DNA from 3 places in the Streptomyces sp. VNUA24 genome. Region 2 is predicted to be linked to each of the others. Evidence: riboswitches for the same ligand, from Rfam matches in the RefSeq annotation. Region 2 holds a riboswitch; each other region holds the start of a gene.
What was found. Region 2 has a riboswitch for thiamine pyrophosphate ahead of thiO (glycine oxidase ThiO). Riboswitches for the same ligand answer to the same signal wherever they lie in the genome.
Positions count from the first base shown of each region.

Region 1: another riboswitch for thiamine pyrophosphate. It lies ahead of PYR72_RS15215 (thiamine ABC transporter substrate-binding protein); the one in region 2 lies ahead of thiO (glycine oxidase ThiO).
Region 3: another riboswitch for thiamine pyrophosphate. It lies ahead of thiC (phosphomethylpyrimidine synthase ThiC); the one in region 2 lies ahead of thiO (glycine oxidase ThiO).

Region 1 covers NZ_CP119143.1:3,673,956-3,680,403, reverse strand. Annotated here, with positions in the region: gene PYR72_RS15225 (hypothetical protein) at 1-33, shown strand, start outside; gene rlmN (23S rRNA (adenine(2503)-C(2))-methyltransferase RlmN) at 269-1,375, shown strand; TPP riboswitch at 1,470-1,577, shown strand; gene PYR72_RS15215 (thiamine ABC transporter substrate-binding protein) at 1,657-2,739, shown strand; gene PYR72_RS15210 (iron ABC transporter permease) at 2,835-4,433, shown strand; gene PYR72_RS15205 (ABC transporter ATP-binding protein) at 4,433-5,467, shown strand; gene PYR72_RS15200 (LAETG motif-containing sortase-dependent surface protein) at 5,554-6,342, opposite strand.
Region 2 covers NZ_CP119143.1:8,282,994-8,289,441, forward strand. Annotated here, with positions in the region: gene pknB (Stk1 family PASTA domain-containing Ser/Thr kinase) at 1-782, opposite strand, end outside; gene PYR72_RS35505 (thiazole synthase) at 974-1,768, opposite strand; gene thiS (sulfur carrier protein ThiS) at 1,773-1,973, opposite strand; gene thiO (glycine oxidase ThiO) at 1,988-3,163, opposite strand; TPP riboswitch at 3,161-3,272, opposite strand; gene PYR72_RS35520 (hypothetical protein) at 3,325-3,684, shown strand; gene PYR72_RS35525 (FAD-dependent oxidoreductase) at 3,748-4,965, shown strand; gene PYR72_RS35530 (Rv2175c family DNA-binding protein) at 5,024-5,389, shown strand; gene thiE (thiamine phosphate synthase) at 5,562-6,206, shown strand; gene metF (methylenetetrahydrofolate reductase [NAD(P)H]) at 6,316-6,448, shown strand, end outside.
Region 3 covers NZ_CP119143.1:5,856,438-5,862,885, forward strand. Annotated here, with positions in the region: gene PYR72_RS24965 (DUF5326 family protein) at 76-288, shown strand; gene PYR72_RS24970 (helix-turn-helix domain-containing protein) at 975-1,760, shown strand; gene PYR72_RS24975 (SsgA family sporulation/cell division regulator) at 1,859-2,296, shown strand; gene PYR72_RS24980 (YibE/F family protein) at 2,327-3,778, opposite strand; TPP riboswitch at 3,850-4,006, shown strand; gene thiC (phosphomethylpyrimidine synthase ThiC) at 3,999-5,843, shown strand; gene PYR72_RS24990 (VWA domain-containing protein) at 5,939-6,448, shown strand, end outside.

The DNA of each region.
Region 1 (6,448 bases), 4.6 Mb from region 2:
CGCGCCGCGGCCACGCCTCCCCCTACGCGGTGACCGTCACGGGCGACCGGCCCGAGGACACCGGGTACATGATGTGGGTGTGCGTGGTGACGGGCGACTTCTCGAAGTGCTCGGAGAAGTACGCGGTCCGCTCCTGACCGCACCCTCGTGCCTGCGGCCCGCCCCGGGCCGCAGGCACGCCCGCCGCCGGACGCCACGGGTCCCTCTCCTGCGGACCGAAACCCGGCGCGCCGGGTCACTCCCGTGGATCTGCGACACTGGGAGGGTTATGCCGAAGCCCGGAGAACTCACATTCGTCGCCCCCCGCGGAGCCAAGAAGCCGCCGCGGCATCTTGCCGATCTTTCGCCTGCCGAGCGGAAGGAGGCTGTCGCCGCGATCGGGGAGAAGCCGTTTCGCGCCAAGCAGCTCTCGCAGCACTACTTCGCGCGGTACGCGCACGACCCGGAGCAGTGGACCGACATCCCCGCGGGCGCGCGCGGGAAGCTGCGGGAGGCGCTGCTTCCGGAGCTGATGACGGTCGTGCGGCATCTGTCGACCGACCAGGACACCACACGCAAGACGCTGTGGCGGCTGTTCGACGGGACGCTCGTCGAGTCGGTCCTGATGCGGTACCCGGACCGGGTGACGATGTGCATCAGCTCGCAGGCCGGGTGCGGGATGAACTGCCCGTTCTGCGCGACCGGACAGGCCGGGCTCGACCGGAATCTGTCCACCGCCGAGATCGTCCACCAGATCGTGGACGGGATGAGGGCGCTCAGGGACGGCGAGATCCCCGGAGGGCCCGCCCGGCTGTCCAACATCGTCTTCATGGGGATGGGCGAGCCGCTCGCCAACTACAACCGGGTCGTCGGCGCCATCCGCCGGCTCACCGATCCGGAGCCGGACGGGCTGGGGCTGTCGCAGCGCGGGATCACCGTGTCGACCGTGGGGCTGGTGCCCGCCATCCACCGGTTCGCCGACGAGGGGTTCAAGTGCCGGCTCGCCATCTCCCTGCACGCGCCGGACGACGAACTGCGCGACACCCTCGTCCCCGTGAACACGCGGTGGAAGGTGCGTGAGGTCCTCGACGCCGGGTGGGAGTACACGGCCAGGTCCGGACGCCGGCTGTCGATCGAGTACGCGCTGATCCGGGACATCAACGACCAGGCGTGGCGCGGTGACCGGCTGGGCCGGCTGCTCAAGGGCAAGCCGGTGCACGTGAACCTGATCCCGCTGAACCCCACTCCGGGGTCCAAGTGGACCGCCTCCCGGCCCGAGGACGAGAAGGCGTTCGTCGAGGCCATCGCCGCCCACGGGGTGCCGGTGACCGTCCGGGACACCCGGGGGCAGGAGATCGACGGCGCGTGCGGGCAGCTGGCGGCCACCGAGCGGTAGACCGCTGAGGGGGGCCGGGGCCAGAGGGCGGTTCGTGGCCACCGGCAGGAGTCGTGAACCGGCCACGGGGTAGTCTGACCCCGTACACATCTTCATATTCCGACAGGGGAGCGCCACAGCGCTGAGAGTGCGGCAAACGGGCCGCAGACCCTCTGAACCTCGCCCAGGTCATTCTGGGTAGGAAGTTCGGTCTTCACTCGAGCTGTTGCGCCCTGCCCGGGATCCGCCGAGGGTCCCGGGCAGGGCCGCGTCTCTTCCTGGTCACTTCCAGGAGGACTTCAGTGCACATCAGAACAGCCGTCGCCGCGGCCGTCGGCCTCGGGCTCGTCACGCTGTCCGCGTGCGGGTCGTCGTCCTCCGACGACGCCGGGTCGGGGGCCGGCTCCAAGACCGTCACGCTCGTCAGCCACGGCTCCTTCACCTACTCCAAGGACGTGCTGAAGGCGTTCGAGAAGGAGTCCGGCTACAAGGTCAAGGTCCTCAAGAGCGGGGACGCGGGCCAGGCCGTCAACCAGGCCATCCTGACCAAGGACAACCCGCAGGGCGACGTCTTCTTCGGCGTCGACAACACCCTGCTGTCCCGCGCGCTCGACAACGGCCTCTTCCAGCCGTACGAGGCCAAGGGGCTCGGCAAGGTCGGTGCCGAGTACCAGCTGGACAAGGCCGAGCACCGGGTCACGCCCGTCGACACCGGTGACATCTGCGTCAACTACGACAAGGCGTACTTCAGCAAGAAGAAGATCGAGCCGCCGCAGACGTTCGACGACCTGGTCAAGCCCGAGTACAAGAACCTCCTCGTCACCGAGAACGCCTCCACCTCCTCGCCGGGCCTCGGGTTCGTCCTCGGCACGGCCGCGAAGTACGGCGACGGGGGGTGGGAGGGCTACTGGAAGAAGCTCAAGGCCAACGGCGTCAAGGTGGTGGACGGCTGGGAGCAGGCGTACTACCAGGAGTTCTCCGGGTCGACGGACGGCAGGAAGGCGGGCGGCGACCGGCCCCTCGTGGTGTCCTACGCCTCCTCCCCGCCCGCCGAGGTCATCTACGCCGAGCCGCGTCCCGAGACCGCGCCCACCGGGGTCGCCACCGGCACCTGCTTCCGGCAGACCGAGTTCGCGGGACTGCTGAGCAACGCGCGCAACGCCGAGGGCGGCAAGGCGCTCATCGACTTCCTGATCTCGAAGAGGTTCCAGGAGGACATGCCGCTCAACATGTTCGTGTACCCGGTCGTCGAGGGCGCCTCCGTGCCCGCCGAGTTCACCGAGTACGGACCGGCCGCGAAGGACCCGGAGACCATGGCGCCGGCGAAGATCGCCGAGAAGCGTGACGAATGGGTCAAGTCATGGACCTCGCTCGTACTGAAGTAGCGAAGGAGCCTCCCGGGCCGACGGCGGCCGAGCCCCGGCGGGAGGCGCGCGGGGGGAGCGCGAGGAGTGGGGGGAGCGCGGCGCGGCTCGGGCTGATGGCCCTGCCCGTCGCGTTCTTCGGACTGTTCTTCGCCTACCCCGTCGCCGCGATCGTCGTCCGGGGGCTGAAGACCGGCGGCAGCTGGGACCTCGGGCGGGTCGGGGAGGTGCTGGGGGACTCCGGGATCCGGCACGTGCTGTGGTTCACCACCTGGCAGGCGCTGGTGTCGACCGCGCTCACCCTGCTGATCGCGCTCCCCGGCGCGTATGTGTTCGCGCGCTTCGACTTCCGGGGCAAGGACGTGCTGCGGGCGGTCGTGACCGTGCCCTTCGTGCTGCCGACCGTGGTCGTCGGCACGGCGTTCCTGGCCCTGGTCGGACGGGGCGGCCTGCTCGACCAGCTGTGGGGCGTACGGCTGGACACCACGGTCTGGGCGATCCTGCTCGCGCACGTCTTCTTCAACTACGCGGTCGTCGTCAGGACCGTGGGCGGTCTGTGGTCGCAGCTGGACCCGCGGCAGGAGGAGGCCGCGCGGATGCTCGGAGCGTCCCCCCTGGCGGCCTGGCGCAGGGTGACGCTCTCGGCGCTCGCGCCCGCCGTGGCCGCCGCCGCGCTGATGGTCTTCCTCTTCACGTTCACCTCCTTCGGGGTGGTGCAGATCCTCGGCGGGCCGACCTTCTCGACGCTCGAAGTGGAGATCTACCGGCAGACCTCGGAGATCTTCGACCTGCCGGCGGCCGCCGTGCTGACGCTGGTGCAGTTCGTCGCCGTGGCGCTGATCCTCGCCGTGCACGCGTGGACCGTACGGCGGCGGGAGAGCGCGCTGCGTCTGGTCGACCCCTCGCTCACGGCCCGGCGGCCCCGCGGGGCAGGGCAGTGGGCGCTGCTCGGCGGGGTGCTCGGCACCGTCGTCGTGCTGATCCTGCTGCCGCTGGGCGTGCTGGTGGCAAGGTCCCTCGACGCGCCCGGATTCGGCTACTACAAGGCCCTGACCAGGGACGACAGCGGGATCTTCCTGGTGGCCCCGATCGAGGCGATCGGCAACTCGCTCCAGTACGCGCTCGCCGCGACCGGAATCGCCCTGCTGGTCGGCGGCCTCGCCGCCGCCGCGCTCACCAGGCGGGCGGGCCGCCTCGTCCGGGGCTTCGACGCGCTGCTCATGCTGCCGCTCGGGGTGTCCGCGGTGACCGTCGGCTTCGGGTTCCTGATCGCGCTGGACGAGCCGCCGCTGGACCTGAGGTCGTCCTGGATCCTGGTGCCGCTGGCCCAGGCCCTCGTGGGCGTTCCGTTCGTCGTACGGATCATGCTGCCCGTGCTGCGGGCGGTGGACGAACGGCTGCGGGAGGCGGCGGCCGTGCTCGGGGCCTCGCCGTGGCGGGTGTGGCGCGAGGTCGACCTGCCGATGGTGCGGCGGGCCCTGCTGATCGCGGCCGGGTTCGCCTTCGCCGTCTCGCTCGGGGAGTTCGGGGCGACCGTGTTCATCGCCCGCGCCGACAACCCCACGCTCCCGGTCGCCGTGGCCCGGCTGCTCGGCCGCCCCGGTGACCTCAACTACGGCCAGGCGATGGCCCTTTCGACGATTCTGATGGTGGTGTGCGCGGTGGCCCTGCTGGTGCTGGAACGTCTGCGCACCGATCGCACGGGGGAGTTCTGATGCTGCTCGGGCTGGAGAAGGCGACCGTACGGTTCGACGGGCGGCCCGTGCTCGACGCGGTCGATCTGGAGGTCGCCGAGCACGAGATCGTGTGCGTGCTCGGGCCCAGCGGCAGCGGCAAGTCGACGCTGCTGCGGGTGGTCGCCGGTCTCCAGCCGCTCGACGGCGGGCGCGTGCTGCTCGCCGGGAACGACCAGGCGGGCGTGCCCGCGCACAAGCGCGGTGTCGGTCTGATGTTCCAGGACCATCAGCTCTTCCCGCAGCGGGACGTGGCGGGCAACGTCGCCTTCGGCCCCCGGATGCATGGCGCGGCCAAGGCCGAACGGGCGGAACGGGTAAAGGAGTTGCTGGAGCTGGTCGGACTGCCCGGAGCGGCCCGGCGGCCGGTCGGGGAGCTGTCCGGCGGCGAGCAGCAGCGCGTCGCGCTGGCCCGGGCCCTCGCCCCGCGCCCCCGGCTGCTGATGCTCGACGAGCCCCTCGGCCAGCTGGACCGGTCGTTGCGTGAACGGCTGGTCGTCGAACTGCGGGAGCTGTTCGCGGAGTTGGGGACGACCGTGCTGGCGGTCACCCATGACCAGGGTGAGGCGTTCGCGCTGGCCGACCGGGTCGTGGTGATGCGGGACGGACGGATCGCCCAGTCCGGGACGCCGCTCGACGTGTGGCAGCGGCCGGCGGACGAGTTCGTGGCCCGGTTCCTCGGCTTCGACAACGTGGTCGAGGCCGCCGTGACCGGGGCGGCCGCCGACACGGCGTGGGGCAAGGTGCCGGTGCCGGAGGGATCGCCGCAGGGGGCGTGCGCGCTGCTCGTGCGTCCCGCGGGGGTGCGCCTGGTCGACGCGGCCGACGGCTTGCCCTGCACGGTCGCCGCGCGCACCTTCCGGGGCACCCATGTCACCGTGCACCTCCAGCCCGAGGGCGCGCCGCGCCTGGAGGCGGCGTGCGCGCTGCGGGACGCGCCGGAGCCCGGGGCCCGGGTGGGTGTGGGCTTCGACGCGGCCGAGATCGTCGTGCTGGGAGCCGGTCCGGCCGCGTAGGTTCGCGAGCCGGGAGTGGCCCCGGACGAGCGTGTGGCCCGTGCCCCTCGCGGAGAGGCGCGGGCCACGGCCCTGACGAGCGGTGATCAGCGTGTGGAGGCCCCACGCCGCCGCATGCTGTAGTACACGGCACCGGCGCCGAGGGCGACCAGGGCCGCCGCGGCACCGGCGATCGGGCCGGTGTTCGAGTCGGCCCCGGTCTCGGCGAGGTTGGAGCCGCCGCCGGTCTCGGTGAGGCTGGAGTCGCCCTCCGGGGAGGGGGCGTTGTTGTCGCTCGACCCGGCGGGGGTGATGCCCTCGGACGCGGACGGCGTGGGGGACGTCCTGGTCTCGGAGGGCTCTTCCTCGTCCCCGTTCTTGCCGTTGCCGTTGCCGTTGCCGTTGCCCTTGCTCTTGCCGTTGCCCTTGTTCTCGCCCTTGTCCTCCGAGGGCTTGCCCCTGCCCTTCGCGTCGGACGGCGGCGCGTCCGCCCCGGTCCCGCAGGACTTGGCGGGGGCGATCAGGTTCGGCTTGATGTCCGCGTCGACGTAGTTCTCCGCCGTGACGTGGATGCGGTACTCGGCCTTGGGCTCCCAGTCCTCCTCGAAGGTGACGGTGACACCGTCGGCGGTGGAGTCCTCGATCGTCCTGCTGCCCACCTGGCGCAGGTCGGCCCCGTTGTTCTCCAGATAGACGGTGACCTCGGCATCGACGCCCAGGGGGTCCACGTCGGTCACGCGGATGACGCCCTTGTCACCGTCGCACTCGGCGACGGCGGAGAAGTCCTTGATGCTGCAGGCCATGGCGTTGCCCGCGGCGCCGAACACCAGCGCGGCGGACGCGAAAGCAACACCGACATAGCGCGAAGTCCGCGCGGTACGGAGAGATATGGACACGTTTGCCCTTCACGGGAAGCACAGGGGAGTGGGGGTGACGGAGGGCCGCCGGACGGGCGGCTTCCCCATGTGCCTCACAGGTTTATAAGCGCGCGATAAGTACTGT
Region 2 (6,448 bases):
AGCTCCGGATTGCGCGCGGTCGCGGAGGCGACCAGCGCGTCCAGCGCGTACGGCAGCCCCGGCACGGCGGCCGACGGCGGCGGCACGTCGTCGTGCAGCGCGTGGTAGAGCACCTGCGCGGGGGACTCCCCGGCGTGCGGTTTGCCGCCGGTGAGCATCTCGTAGAGCGTCACCCCGCACGCGTACACGTCGACGCGGGCGTCGGTCGTGCCGTGCTCCAGCTGCTCGGGCGCGAGGTAGGAGACGGTGCCGAGGACGCTGCCGGTGGTGCTGGTGACGGTGTCCACGGCCCGTACGAGCCCGAAGTCGGCGACCTTGACCCGGCCGTCGTCCCCTATCAGCACGTTCTCCGGCTTCATGTCCCGGTGCACGAACCCGGCGCGGTGCGCGGCGCCGAGCGCGGCGAGCACCGGTTCCAGGATGTCCAGCGCCGCGCGGGGCTGCAGCGCCCCCCGGTCGCGCAGCACGTCACGAAGGGTGCAGCCGGCCACGTACTCCATCGCGAGATAGACGTACGAGCCGTCCGTGCCCTGGTCGTAGACCCCCACCACGTTCGGGTGGGACAGCCGGGCCACCGACTTGGCCTCGCGTATGAACCGCTCGACGAACGTCCGGTCCGCGGCCAGCGTCGGATGCATCACCTTGAGCGCGAGCACGCGGTCGAGGCGGGTGTCCACGGTCCGGTAGACCGTGGCCATCCCGCCGACCGCGATCCGCGCCTCGACTCGATACCGGCCGTCGAGCACCTGGCCGACAAGCGGGTCCTGAAGGGTCGTGTCCACGCAGGCGAGTGTACGAGCCGCCGCCCGCGGGCCCACGGGCCGCACGGCACCGGGGCCGTACTGCAGCAGAGCTGTGACCCGGGCCGAAGGCCCGTGACGGGCGCACGCGCGACGGTATTCGTTCGGCTGTTCGGGTGACGGCGGGGCGGAGTGGGACACGGGGCGGAGTGGGATACGGAGGGGGATCCGGCTCAGAACGCGGGGCGCTCCGGATCCAGCCGGGCCAGCCCCTCGCCCGGCGACGACGCCTCGGCAAAGTGCCGGCGGGGGATGCGGCCCGCCCGGTACGCCAGCCGGCCCGCCTCCACCGCGTGCCGCATGCCCTCCGCCATGAGGACCGGCTCCTGGGCCCGGGTCACGGCGGAGGCGAGCATCACCCCGGCGCACCCCAGCTCCATCGCGAGAGCGACGTCCGACGCCGTCCCCGCGCCCGCGTCGAGGATCACCGGTACGCCCGCGTGCTCCACGATCAGCTGGAAGTTGTGCGGATTGCGGATGCCGAGCCCCGACCCGATCGGCGAACCGAGCGGCATGATCGCGGCACAGCCCACGTCCTCCAGCTTCCGCGCGAGCACCGGATCGTCGTTCGTGTACGGCAGCACGGTGAAACCGTCGTCGACGAGTGTCTCGGCGGCGTCGAGCAGCTCGATCGGATCGGGCAGCAGCGTGCGCTCGTCGGCGATCACCTCCAGCTTGACCAGCGACGTGCCGAGCGCCTCCCGCGCGAGGCGGGCCGTCAGCACGGCCTCGCCCGCCGTGAAACAGCCGGCCGTGTTGGGCAGCACCCGGATGCCGAGCCGGTCGAGCACGGACAGCACCGAGCCGTGCACGGACGCGTTCACGCGGCGCATCGCCACGGTCGTCAGCTCCGTGCCGGAGGCCACCAGCGCGCGCTCCAGCACGTCCAGCCCGGCCGCTCCGCCGGTGCCCATGATCAGACGGGACGAGTAGGTCGTACCGCCGAGGACGAAGGGGTCGTCTGCCATGCGGTCAGCCTCCTTGGACGGCGGTGAGGACCTCGACGCGGTCCCCCTCGGCGAGGGCGGTGGTCGTCCACCGCGCGCGCGGGACGACGGTTTCGTTGAGCGCGGCGGCGACACCGGAGGGCGACGGGGCGAGCGTGCGCACCAGGGCGTCCAGCGCCGTGCCGGGAGCGATCAGCCGGCGCTCCCCGTTCACGAGCACGGTCAGGGTCCCGGTGGTGTTCATACGGGCTGCTCCATGAGTCGGCGGGCCGCGCCGGCGCGGAACCGCAGCGGTGTGAAGTCGCGTGCCTCCTCCGGCAGTTCGCCGGTGGTCAGCACATGCGCCAGGACGTCGCCGGTGACCGGGGTGAGGAGCACCCCGTTGCGGTGGTGCCCCGTGGCGAGGATCAGGCCGTCGAGCCCGGTGGGTCCGAGGAGCGGCGCGTTGTCCGGGGACGCGGGGCGCAGGCCCGCGCGGGTCTCGGTGAGCGGCAGTTCGGTGATCCCGGGCACCAGCTCATGGGCGTCCCGCAGCAGTTCGTACACCCCGCCCGCGGTGACCGTGGTGTCCCAGCCCTGTTCCTCGCTGGTCGCGCCGACGACGAGTTCGCCGTTCTCGCGCGGCACCAGATAGACGTGGCTGCCGCGCACCACGGCCCGCACGGTACGGCTCAGGAAGGGCGCGTACGGCCCCGGTACGGTCAGCCGCAGCACCTGTCCCTTCACCGGCCGCACCGGCGGCACCACGTCGTCCGGGACCCCGGCGAGCCGCCCGCTGAGACTGCCGGCGGCGAGGACGACCCGCCCCGCGGACAGCCGGTCGTCCTCGCGGGTGCGGACCCCGGTGGCCCGTTCCCGGTCCACCGTCAGCTCCTCGGCCCGCGTGCGGTGGAAGACCACGCCGGCCCGCCCGCAGGCCGCGACGAGGGCCCTGGAGAGCCGCCTCGGGTCGATCTGGTGGTCCCCGTCGGCCCGCAGTCCGCCCCGCACCCCCGGTGCGAGCATCGGCTCCAGCCGGCGGCAGTCGCGGCCGCTCAGCCACTCCGGGTCCAGGCCCGACCGGCGCTGCAGGGCGTGCAGTTCGCGCAGATGGGCCCGGTCGTCGGCGTCCAGCGCGACGGCGAGCGTGCCGCAGCGGCGGTAGCCGAGGTCGAGGCCGGTCGCCTCCGTCAGCTCGGCCACGAACGCCGGATAGCGGCGCGCGGACTCCACGTTGAGTCCCAGCAGCGTCTGCTCGCCGTAGTGCAGTTCGGTGACGGCGGCGAGCATCCCGGCCGCCACCTGCGCGGCCCCGCCGCCCGGCTCGGGATCGACCACGGCCGTCGTGAACCCGCGCAGCGCGGCCCGCCACGCCGTCACGAGCCCGATGATTCCGCCCCCCACGACGAGGACGTCTGACGTGTGCGTACGCGACATGGGCGTCCAGCCCCTCCCTTCGCCGGCATGACCCGGATCAGGTTCGTACGGTCGGAGGCCGCCAGCCTCCCTCTCAGCCCGGTGCGTCCGGGCTCCCGCGAGTGCTCTACGGTGGCCCACCCTAGCCCTCGCCGTTCGCCTCAGAAAGGGAGCCTCGTCCCATGGCCCGCTCGCTCGACGGTCTCGTCCTCGCCCCCGTCGCCGACCAGGCCCCCGGCCAGGTGGGCACCCGCACCCGGTTCTGGTACCACGAGAAGGACGGCCAGATCTGGGCCGAGTACGCGGGCGGCGACGTCGTGCGCGGCCGTCTCGTGGGCACGCGCGCGGGGGACCGGCTGGACTTCCGGTACGTGCAGCTGAAGACCGACGGGACCACCGCGTCCGGGCACTGCGCCTCGCTGGTGGTCGAACTGCCCGACGGGCGCGTCCGGCTGGAGGAGACCTGGGAGTGGGAGTCGCGGCCGGGCAGCGGGACGAGCGTGGTGGAGGAGATCGCGGGGGAGGAGGTCATGGGGGCGTGACCGTCGCCCCACCGGCTGACCGAGCGGATGCCGGTTGTCTATGGTGACCGGGTGAGCGAGCAGATGCGGCACAGGGGCGGGACGCCGACGCGGCGCGTGGTCGTGGTGGGCGCGGGCATGGCGGGTGTGCAGACCGCGGTCGCGCTGCGCGAACAGGGCTTCACCGGTGACGTGACACTGATCGGGGCCGAGCCCCATCAGCCGTACGACCGCCCGCCGTTGTCGAAGGCCGTCCTGCTCGGCAAGGCCGAGGGCTCCGCCTTCGACGTCGACTTCGAGGCGCTCGGCATCGAACTCCTGCTGGGCCGCGAGGTGTCCGGTCTGCGCCCCGCCGACCACGCGCTCGACACGCCCGCCGGACCCGTCCCCTACGACGTCCTCGTCCTCGCGACCGGCGCGGAACCGGTCATGCTGCCCGGCGCCGAGGGCGTGCCCGGGGTGCATCTGCTGCGGACCCTGGACGACGCCGAACGGCTGCGGCCCGTACTGGCCCGGCAGCACGACATCGTGGTCGTCGGCGCGGGCTGGATCGGCGCCGAGTTCGCCACGGCCGCGCGCGAGGCGGGCTGCGCCGTGACGGTCGTCGAGGCGGCCGACCGCCCGCTCGCGGGCGCGCTCCCGGCGGAGGTGGCCGCGCCGATGACCGCCTGGTACGCCGACAGCGGGACCACCCTGCGCACCCACGCGCGCGTGGCGCGCGTCGAGCCCGGGACGGTGGTCCTGGACGACGGCACCCGCGTGCCGGCCGGCGCGGTCGTCGTCGGGATCGGTGCCCGCCCGGCCACGGCCTGGCTGCAGGGCTCCGGCATCGAGCTGGGCGCGCACGGCGAGGTGGTGGCCGACGACCACCTGCGCGCCTCCGCGCCGGACGTCTACGCGGTCGGCGACTGCGCCTCCTTCCCCTCGGGCCGCTACGGCCGGCGCCTCCTCGTCCACCACTGGGACAACGCCCTCCAGGGCCCCCGCACGGTCGCCGCGAACATCGTCGGCGAGACCCCCGGGCCCTACGACCCGGTTCCCTACTTCTGGTCCGAGCAGTTCGGCCGCTTCGTGCAGTACGCCGGTGACCACGCCTCGGCCGACACCACGGTCCGGCGCGGCGACCCCGCCGGTGCCGCCTGGTCGGTGTGCTGGCTCCGCGAAGGCCGGCTGGTCGCCCTGCTGGCCGTGGGCCGCCCCCGGGACCTGGCCCAGGGCCGCCGCCTGATCGAGGCGGGCACGCCGGTGGACCCCGAACTGCTCCGGGACCCGGCCCGGCCCCTGAAGGCGGCGGCGCTCTAGAGCCGGCCACGGGCGCCCCGGCTACCCACTGTCAGTCCCAGATGGCAGTCTTGGAGACGTGACCGAGATTGACGCAAAGATCGATGCTCTCGTCCCCGCGTGGCTGACCCTCCCCGACATCGCAGAGATGCTGGACGTCGAGGTGACCCGGGTGCGGCAGCTGGTGAAGGAAGGCCAGCTCATCGCCGTACGCCGGGGTGAGAACCGCGCACTGCACGTCCCCGCCGCCTTCATCGACGAGGACAAGGTGGTCAAGGGCCTGACCGGCACCCTGACCCTGCTGCGGGACGACGGCTTCACCGACGAGGAGATGCTGGAGTGGCTCTTCACTCCGGACCCGAGCCTGCCCGGCACGCCGGCCCAGGCCCTGAGCGAGAATCGCGGCACGGAGGTGAAGCGCCGCGCCCAGGCGCTCGCCGTCTGACCCGGCCCACCGGGAACGCTCGCACCACCTGAGACGCGCGGCAGCCGAACGCGCGACACCTGGACAGACACCGAAGCAGTCGCCCGGACGGCGTACGGGAGCCATGGCCCGCGAGGGGCGTGGCCCCCGTCCCGCCGTGCCGGCGGCGCACCGCCCGACGGGGGACCCTCGTATGCCCGACGCAGCCGCCCGGCTCGCCGACGCCCGGCTCTACCTCTGCACGGACGCCCGCAAGCGCCAGGGCGACCTCCCGGAGTTCCTGGACGCGGTCCTGGGTGGCGGTGTGGACATCGTGCAGCTGCGCGACAAGGGCATGGAGGCCGCCGAGGAGCTGGAGCACCTCCAGGTCCTCGCGGACGCCTGCCGCCGGCACGGCAGGCTGCTCGCCGTCAACGACCGCGCGGACGTCGCCCACGCCATCGGCGCGGACGTGCTCCACCTCGGCCAGGGCGACCTTCCGGTCCCGGCCGCCCGCGCCGTCCTCGGTGACCGTGTCCTGGTGGGCCGCTCCACGCACGCCGAGGAGGAGGCCGCCGCCGCTGCCGTCCAGGAGGGCGTGGACTACTTCTGCACGGGCCCCTGCTGGCCCACCCCCACCAAGCCCGGCCGCCACGCCCCCGGCCTCGACCTCGTGCGGTACACCGCCGGTCTGGGCACCGACCGCCCCTGGTTCGCCATCGGCGGCATCGACCTCGGCAACCTCGACGAGGTCGTCGAGGCGGGCGCCCGCCGGGTCGTCATCGTCCGGGCCCTCACCGAGGCCGACGACCCCGGGGCCGCCGCGGCCGAGTTCGGCAAGCGCCTGCGCGCCCTCTGACCGGCCCGCCCTGCCCACGGCTGTCCAAGGCGTGGACAGCTGGTCGGCAAACCGGACAAAATCCCCCGCTCTGGTTGGGGGACGGCCCCGACCTGACTAACCTGCCGGTATGGCCCTAGGAACCGCTTCGACCAGGACTGATCACGCACGCACCGTGCGGGAGATGCTCGCCACGGGCAGGACCACGTACTCCTTCGAGTTCTGGGCGCCCAAGACGGAGAAGGGCGAGCGGAACCTGTGGA
Region 3 (6,448 bases), 2.4 Mb from region 2:
CGTCAGGACAGCAGAAGGCCCGGAACGAGTGCCCCGGTGGCGGGGCGACGGGTGGAGACACAAGGAGCAGGGGCGATGCGGGAGATCTTCGCGGGGATGCCGTGGTGGGTGAAGTGGATCGCGGTGCCGGTCATCGCCCTGCTGGTGTTCGGAGGGCTGATAGTCAGCGTCGTCCAGATCGTGGTCGGCCTGCTTTTCAAGCTGCTGGTCTTCGTGGCGCTGGTCGGCGGACTGATCTACGTCGTCAAGAAGTTCACGGCGGGCTCCTCCTCGCGCGGCGACTGGTGAGGCGTCAGCGGAGCGCAACAGGTGAGGCGTGAGTGGGTGAGGCCGGTCAGGGCTCGGCGGTAACAGGAACGTGGGGTTCCCTCCCCAGGGGGAAGTTTCCCGGCGAGGCCGCCGACGAGCGGTGACGGGCGGCTAGAGTCCGGGAACTCGCCGCGGGTTCGACCCCGCGGGCGGCGCATCCCCCTCCCGTGTCCCCCGCACGGGCGGCCCCCCTCGCGCTTCGGGAGTGACCCTCGGCCATGGCTGACACGGCATCCGCAGAACCCCTTTCCGCCTCCGCCCGGCCTCGCTCCCGGTCCGCACAGAGCGCGGTTCCGCCCACACAACCGGGCCCTAGGTCGACACCGGCGATCGCCACCGAGCACGCGCGCGCCCGGGACGCCGACGCACTCCTCCCGCAGCCCTCGCCGCGTACGAGGTCGAAGACTCCGGCTCCCCCCGCTCAGCCACGTACGTCGCCGGGCGAGGAGAAGGCGCGACGTCCCGACCCTTCGGCCCCACAGACGCGTACGCAGACACAGCCAGGGGCAGAGCCGCGGACACGGACGCAGCCGCGGACGCAGTCGTCCGCTCCGACGGCTCGCGCGCAGGCACAGCCACTGGCGCCGCCGACCAGGACCCGGCCGCCGGCAGGGCCCGTACGGCCCGGGGCGCGGCCCGGGTACGGTCCGGGGCGAGGAGCCCGTATCCCGTCCCCCGCGCAGCCCGCGGCGACGGAGGCGAACTCCGGCACCCTGATCGGTTCCGTGCAGCGCGCGATGCGGCTGCTGGAGGCGGTGGCCGAGCGCGAACACGGAGCGCCCGCCAAGCAGTTGGCACGGGATGCCGGGCTCGCGCTGCCCACGGCCTACCACCTGCTCCGCACCCTGGTGCACGAGGGCTATCTGCGCCGCGAGAAGGGGCTGTTCTTCCTGGGCGAGGCGGCCGAGCGGCTGAGCAGCAGCGGAGCACAGCAGAAACGTCGCAGCACGGTGGGTGAGGCTCTGGCGCACTGGCGGGACACCCTGGGCGTGCCGGTGTACTTCGCGATCTACCGGGACGGCGAGATCGAGGTCAAGTGCGTCGCCGACAGCCCGAACACCCCGGCGGTCGAGGAGTGGGCCGACTTCCGCGAGACCGGTCACGCCCACGCCATCGGGCAGTGTCTGCTGTCCCAGCTGAGCGACGAGGCCCGCCGCGACCATCTGGACCGCTATCCGGTGCGGTCCCTCACTCCGTACACCGTCCGTGACGACGAGACGCTGCTACGGCGCCTGGGCCGCATGGGACGGATGGAACCGGTCGTGGAGCGGCAGGAGTACGCCCTGGGCACGGTCTGCGCCGCTCTTCCCGTCACCGTCGGGCCGACCGCCGGGACACTCGCCATCTCGCTGCCCTCGCACCAGGCGGACCGGCTGCTGCCCCTCGCCCGTCAGTTGCAGACCGAGATCGGAAACCTGCTAGGAACACTCGCGATCTCTATCAGTATCTGAAAAATCACTCCTTGTGATCTCCCGTGTACTTTCAGCAAACTTCCAGAGGTGTCAGGCGGATGATTCCTGGCCAGTCGACGAACACGGCGGGGTAGGCGATGCGCGAGTCGGTACAGGCAGAGGTCATGATGAGCTTCCTCGTCTCGGAGGAGCTCTCCTTCCGCATCCCGGTGGAGCTCCGTTACGAGACCTGCGATCCCTATGCCGTGCGCCTGACCTTCCACCTGCCCGGTGACGCCCCGGTGACCTGGGCCTTCGGGCGGGAGCTGCTCATCGACGGCGTCGGGCGGCCGTGCGGGGACGGGGACGTGCACATCGCACCCGCCGACCCGGAGACGTTCGGCGAGGTCCTGATCCGGCTTCAGGTGGGCTCCGACCAGGCCGTGTTCCGGGTCGGCACGGCGCCGCTGGTGGCCTTCCTGGACCGTACGGACAAGCTCGTGCCGCTGGGGCAGGAGCGTTCCCTCGCCGACTTCGACACGCTGCTCGACGAGGCCCTGGACCGCATCCTGGCGGAGGAACAGAGCGCGGGATGAACCGTTACGGCGCCGGGGTGCCGTAACGCTTCAGCGCTTGCGGCGGCGGCCCCGTCCCCCACGCGCCGGGGCGGGCACGGCGGCCGCTTCGGGGGTACCCGGGCGGTCGGCCGAGACGACCAGGGCGGCCAGCGCGGTGGTCACCGGCACCGACGCCACCAGACCGATCGAGCCGACGAGGGTGCGCACGATCTCCTCCGCGACGAGTTCGCTGTTGGCGACCGTGCCGACACTGCTCTGCGCGATCGAGAAGAGCAGCAGCAGGGGCAGCGCGGCACCGGCGTAGGCGAGGACGAGGGTGTTGACCACCGAAGCGATGTGGTCCCTGCCGATCCGGATGCCGGCGCGGTATAGCCCGCGCCAGCCCATCGCCGGATTGGCCTCGTGCAGTTCCCAGACCGCCGAGGTCTGGGTGACCGTCACGTCGTCGAGCACGCCGAGCGAGCCGATGATGACGCCCGCCAGCAGCAGGCCGCTCATGTCGATCGTCGGGTACAGCCCGTGGATCAGACCGGTGTTGTCGTCGGTGTTGCCGGTCAGATAGGCCCAGCCGATGAATCCCGACCCCAGCAGGCCGATCAGCAGCAGCGAGATCAGGGTGCCGATCACCGCCACGGACGTCCGGGCCGAGAGCCCATGACACATGTACAGGGCGATCAGCATGATGGCGCTGGCCCCGATCACCGCCACCAGCAGGGGGTTCGAGCCCTGGAGGATGGCCGGCAGGATGAAGAGGGTCAGCACCATGAAGCTGATGGCCAGCGCCACCAGGGCCATGACACCCCGCATCCGGCCCACCACCACGACGGCGAGGGCGAAGATCCCGGCGAGCAGGGCCATCGGGAGCTTCCGGTTCACATCGGTGACCGAGTACTGCAGGTCCTTGGGCGCGGCGGGCTCGTACGCGACCACGACCTCCTGCCCCTGCTCCAACTGGCGCGACTGGTCCGGCTGCACGATCTCCGTGAACGTACGGCCCTTGTCGTCGCCGGTGTCGACGCGGATCGTGGCCTTCTTGCAGGTGCCGTTGGCCTGCTGCTGGGCGGACGAGCCCTCGGCCGTGGAGGTGTCGCCGGTCGGGGAATCGCCCGAGGCGTTCACCGACGAGCAGTCGACCTCGTCGACCTTCGTCACCGTGGCCTGCTGCGTCTGCCGGTCGAAGCCCACGCCGGTGCGCTCGTGCGCGGGGGCGCCACCGGGCCAGAGCACGACGAGGCCCACGACGACCGCGGTCGCGAAGGGGATCAGCACCGCCGCGATGACCTTGCGCAGGTGCTGCGAGACGGGAGCGGCCGGGCCGTGGCTGTGGGAGTGGCCGTGGCCGCCGGAGGACGGGCCGTGGCCGTGCCCGTCGCCGGAGCCGCGGCCGCCCCCCGGGCCGTAGCCGTGGCCGCCGTCGGATCCATGGCCATGACCGCTTCCGGGGCCATGGCCATGGGGCGGCTCGGGGGGCGGAGGCGGAGGCTGCTGCGTCGTGGTCACCGACCGATCATCGCAAGAACGAGCGATGCCCACTGTTCACCGCGCCACATCTGCCGCTAGCGTGGAGGCACCTTTGCACACGCGGGAGCTCGGAGCACCGGGCTGAGAGGGCGCTGACCTCCGCAGACGCGATGTTTCACGTGGAACATCGCCGGGCGGAAATCGCTGCGTCGACCGCTGAACCTGTTACCGGGTAATGCCGGCGTAGGGAGTAGGTCTCATGACCATCGAGGACACACGCACGCCTGCCTCCAGCCAGACGGGCGGGGCATCCGCCTCGTCCGAGGGCGAAGCAACCGTGGGCCAACAGCCCCGGGAGGACGGGAAGTCCATCGGCTGGCACAAGGCGTACATCGAGGGCTCCCGCCCCGATCTGCGGGTGCCGGTCCGCCAGGTGCACCTGACCAACGGACGGTCTGTCACCCTGTACGACACCTCCGGCCCGTACACCGATCCGGCGGTGGAGACCGATGTGCGGCGGGGACTGCTCCCCGTGCGCGAGAACTGGATCATCGCCCGGGGAGACACCGAGGAGTACGCGGGCCGGCCCGTGCGTCCCGAGGACGACGGGATCAAGCACACCTCGCCGCGCGGCGGACTGCGCAACCTCGACGCGGTGTTCCCGGGGCGTCCGCGTCAGCCACGCCGGAGCCGCGACGGCGGGGCGGTGACCCAGCTCGCGTACGCACGGCGCGGGGAGATCACGCCCGAGATGGAGTACGTGGCCGTACGGGAGAACGTCTCGCCCGAGGTCGTCCGTGAGGAGATCGCGGCGGGCAGGGCCGTACTGCCCGCGAACGTGAACCACCCGGAGATCGAGCCGATGATCATCGGCAAGCGGTTCCTGGTGAAGGTCAACGCCAACATCGGCAACTCCGCGGTCACGTCCTCCATCGAGGAGGAGGTCGAGAAGATGACCTGGGCGACCCGCTGGGGCGCCGACACGGTCATGGACCTCTCCACGGGCCGGAACATCCACACCACCCGCGAGTGGGTGCTGCGCAACTCCCCCGTCCCCATCGGCACCGTGCCGCTCTACCAGGCGCTGGAGAAGGTCGACGGCAAGGCCGAGGAGCTGACCTGGGAGATCTACAAGGACACGGTCATCGAGCAGGCCGAGCAGGGCGTCGACTACATGACGGTCCACGGGGGCGTCCGCCTGGCGTATGTACCGCTCACCGCGAACCGCAAGACCGGCATCGTCTCGCGCGGTGGCTCGATCATGGCGGCCTGGTGCCTGGCCCACCACAAGGAGTCGTTCCTGTACGAGAACTTCGCGGAGCTGTGCGAGATCCTCGCCGCCTACGACGTGACGTACTCGCTCGGCGACGGCCTGCGGCCGGGGTCGATCGCGGACGCCAACGACGAGGCGCAGTTCGCGGAGTTGCGCACGCTCGGGGAACTCAACACGATCGCCAAGAGTTTCCACGTACAGACGATGATCGAGGGCCCGGGACATGTCCCGATGCACAAGATCAAGGAGAACATCGATCTGCAGCAGGAGATCTGCGATGAGGCTCCGTTCTATACGCTCGGCCCGCTGACCACGGACGTCGCCCCGGCGTACGACCACATCACCTCGGGCATCGGTGCCGCGATGATCGCCTGGTGGGGCACGGCGATGCTCTGCTACGTCACACCCAAGGAGCACCTGGGGCTGCCCGATCGTGACGATGTGAAGACCGGCGTCATCACCTACAAGATCGCGGCCCATGCGGCGGACCTGGCCAAGGGGCATCCCGGCGCACAGGAGTGGGACGACGCGTTGTCGGACGCCCGCTTCGAGTTCCGCTGGGAGGACCAGTTCAATCTGGCGCTCGATCCCGACACGGCTCGTGCGTTCCACGACGAGACGCTCCCGGCGGAGCCGGCCAAGACGGCCCACTTCTGCTCCATGTGCGGGCCGAAGTTCTGCTCGATGAAGATCAGTCGCAGCATCACGGAGCGGTTCGGCGGTGCGGCGGCCGAGGGAGCGTCCCAGGAGGAGATCGCCGAGGGGATGCTCCAGAAGTCCAAGGAGTTCGCGCAGGGCGGGAACCGGGTGTATCTGCCGCTGGCGGAGTGAGACCCGGCGTGCGATGCCCCGGTGCTCGGGGCATCGCACCCTCGCGGACCGCGGCAGGTCTGCCCTCCCGTGCCTTCGGCGGGCAGACTGCCTCCATGACAGCGAGAGCACTGAGCAAAGGTGCCAACCTTCCCGTCGATTCTTCCTCGGTACGGGTCGAGCTGACGTGGTCCGAAGACCCCGGTGTACCCGATGTCGATGCCTCGGCCCTGCTGCTCACCGGTGTCGGACGCGTTCGCGACGACGGTGACTTCGTCTTCTACAACCAGCCTCGGCACGCGTCGAACGCCGTGGCTCACCGGGGGAAGCGGAGCGCCGGCGGTGTCCTGACCGACACGGTCGAGGTGGACCTGCGTGCGCTCGAACCGGCGGTCGAGCGGGTCCTGCTGTGTGCCTCGGCCGACGGTGGAACGTTCGGACAGGTGCCCGGACTGACCTTGCGGCTGTGGGACGCGGGGACCGGGACCGAGATCGCGCGGTTCGCCATGGAGGCGGGGACGGAGACCGCGTTCATCGGCGGCGAGCTGTATCTGCGGGCGGGTCAGTGGAAGTTCCGCGCGGTCGGACAGGGGTACGCCTCCGGGCTCGCGGGGCTGGCCTCCGAC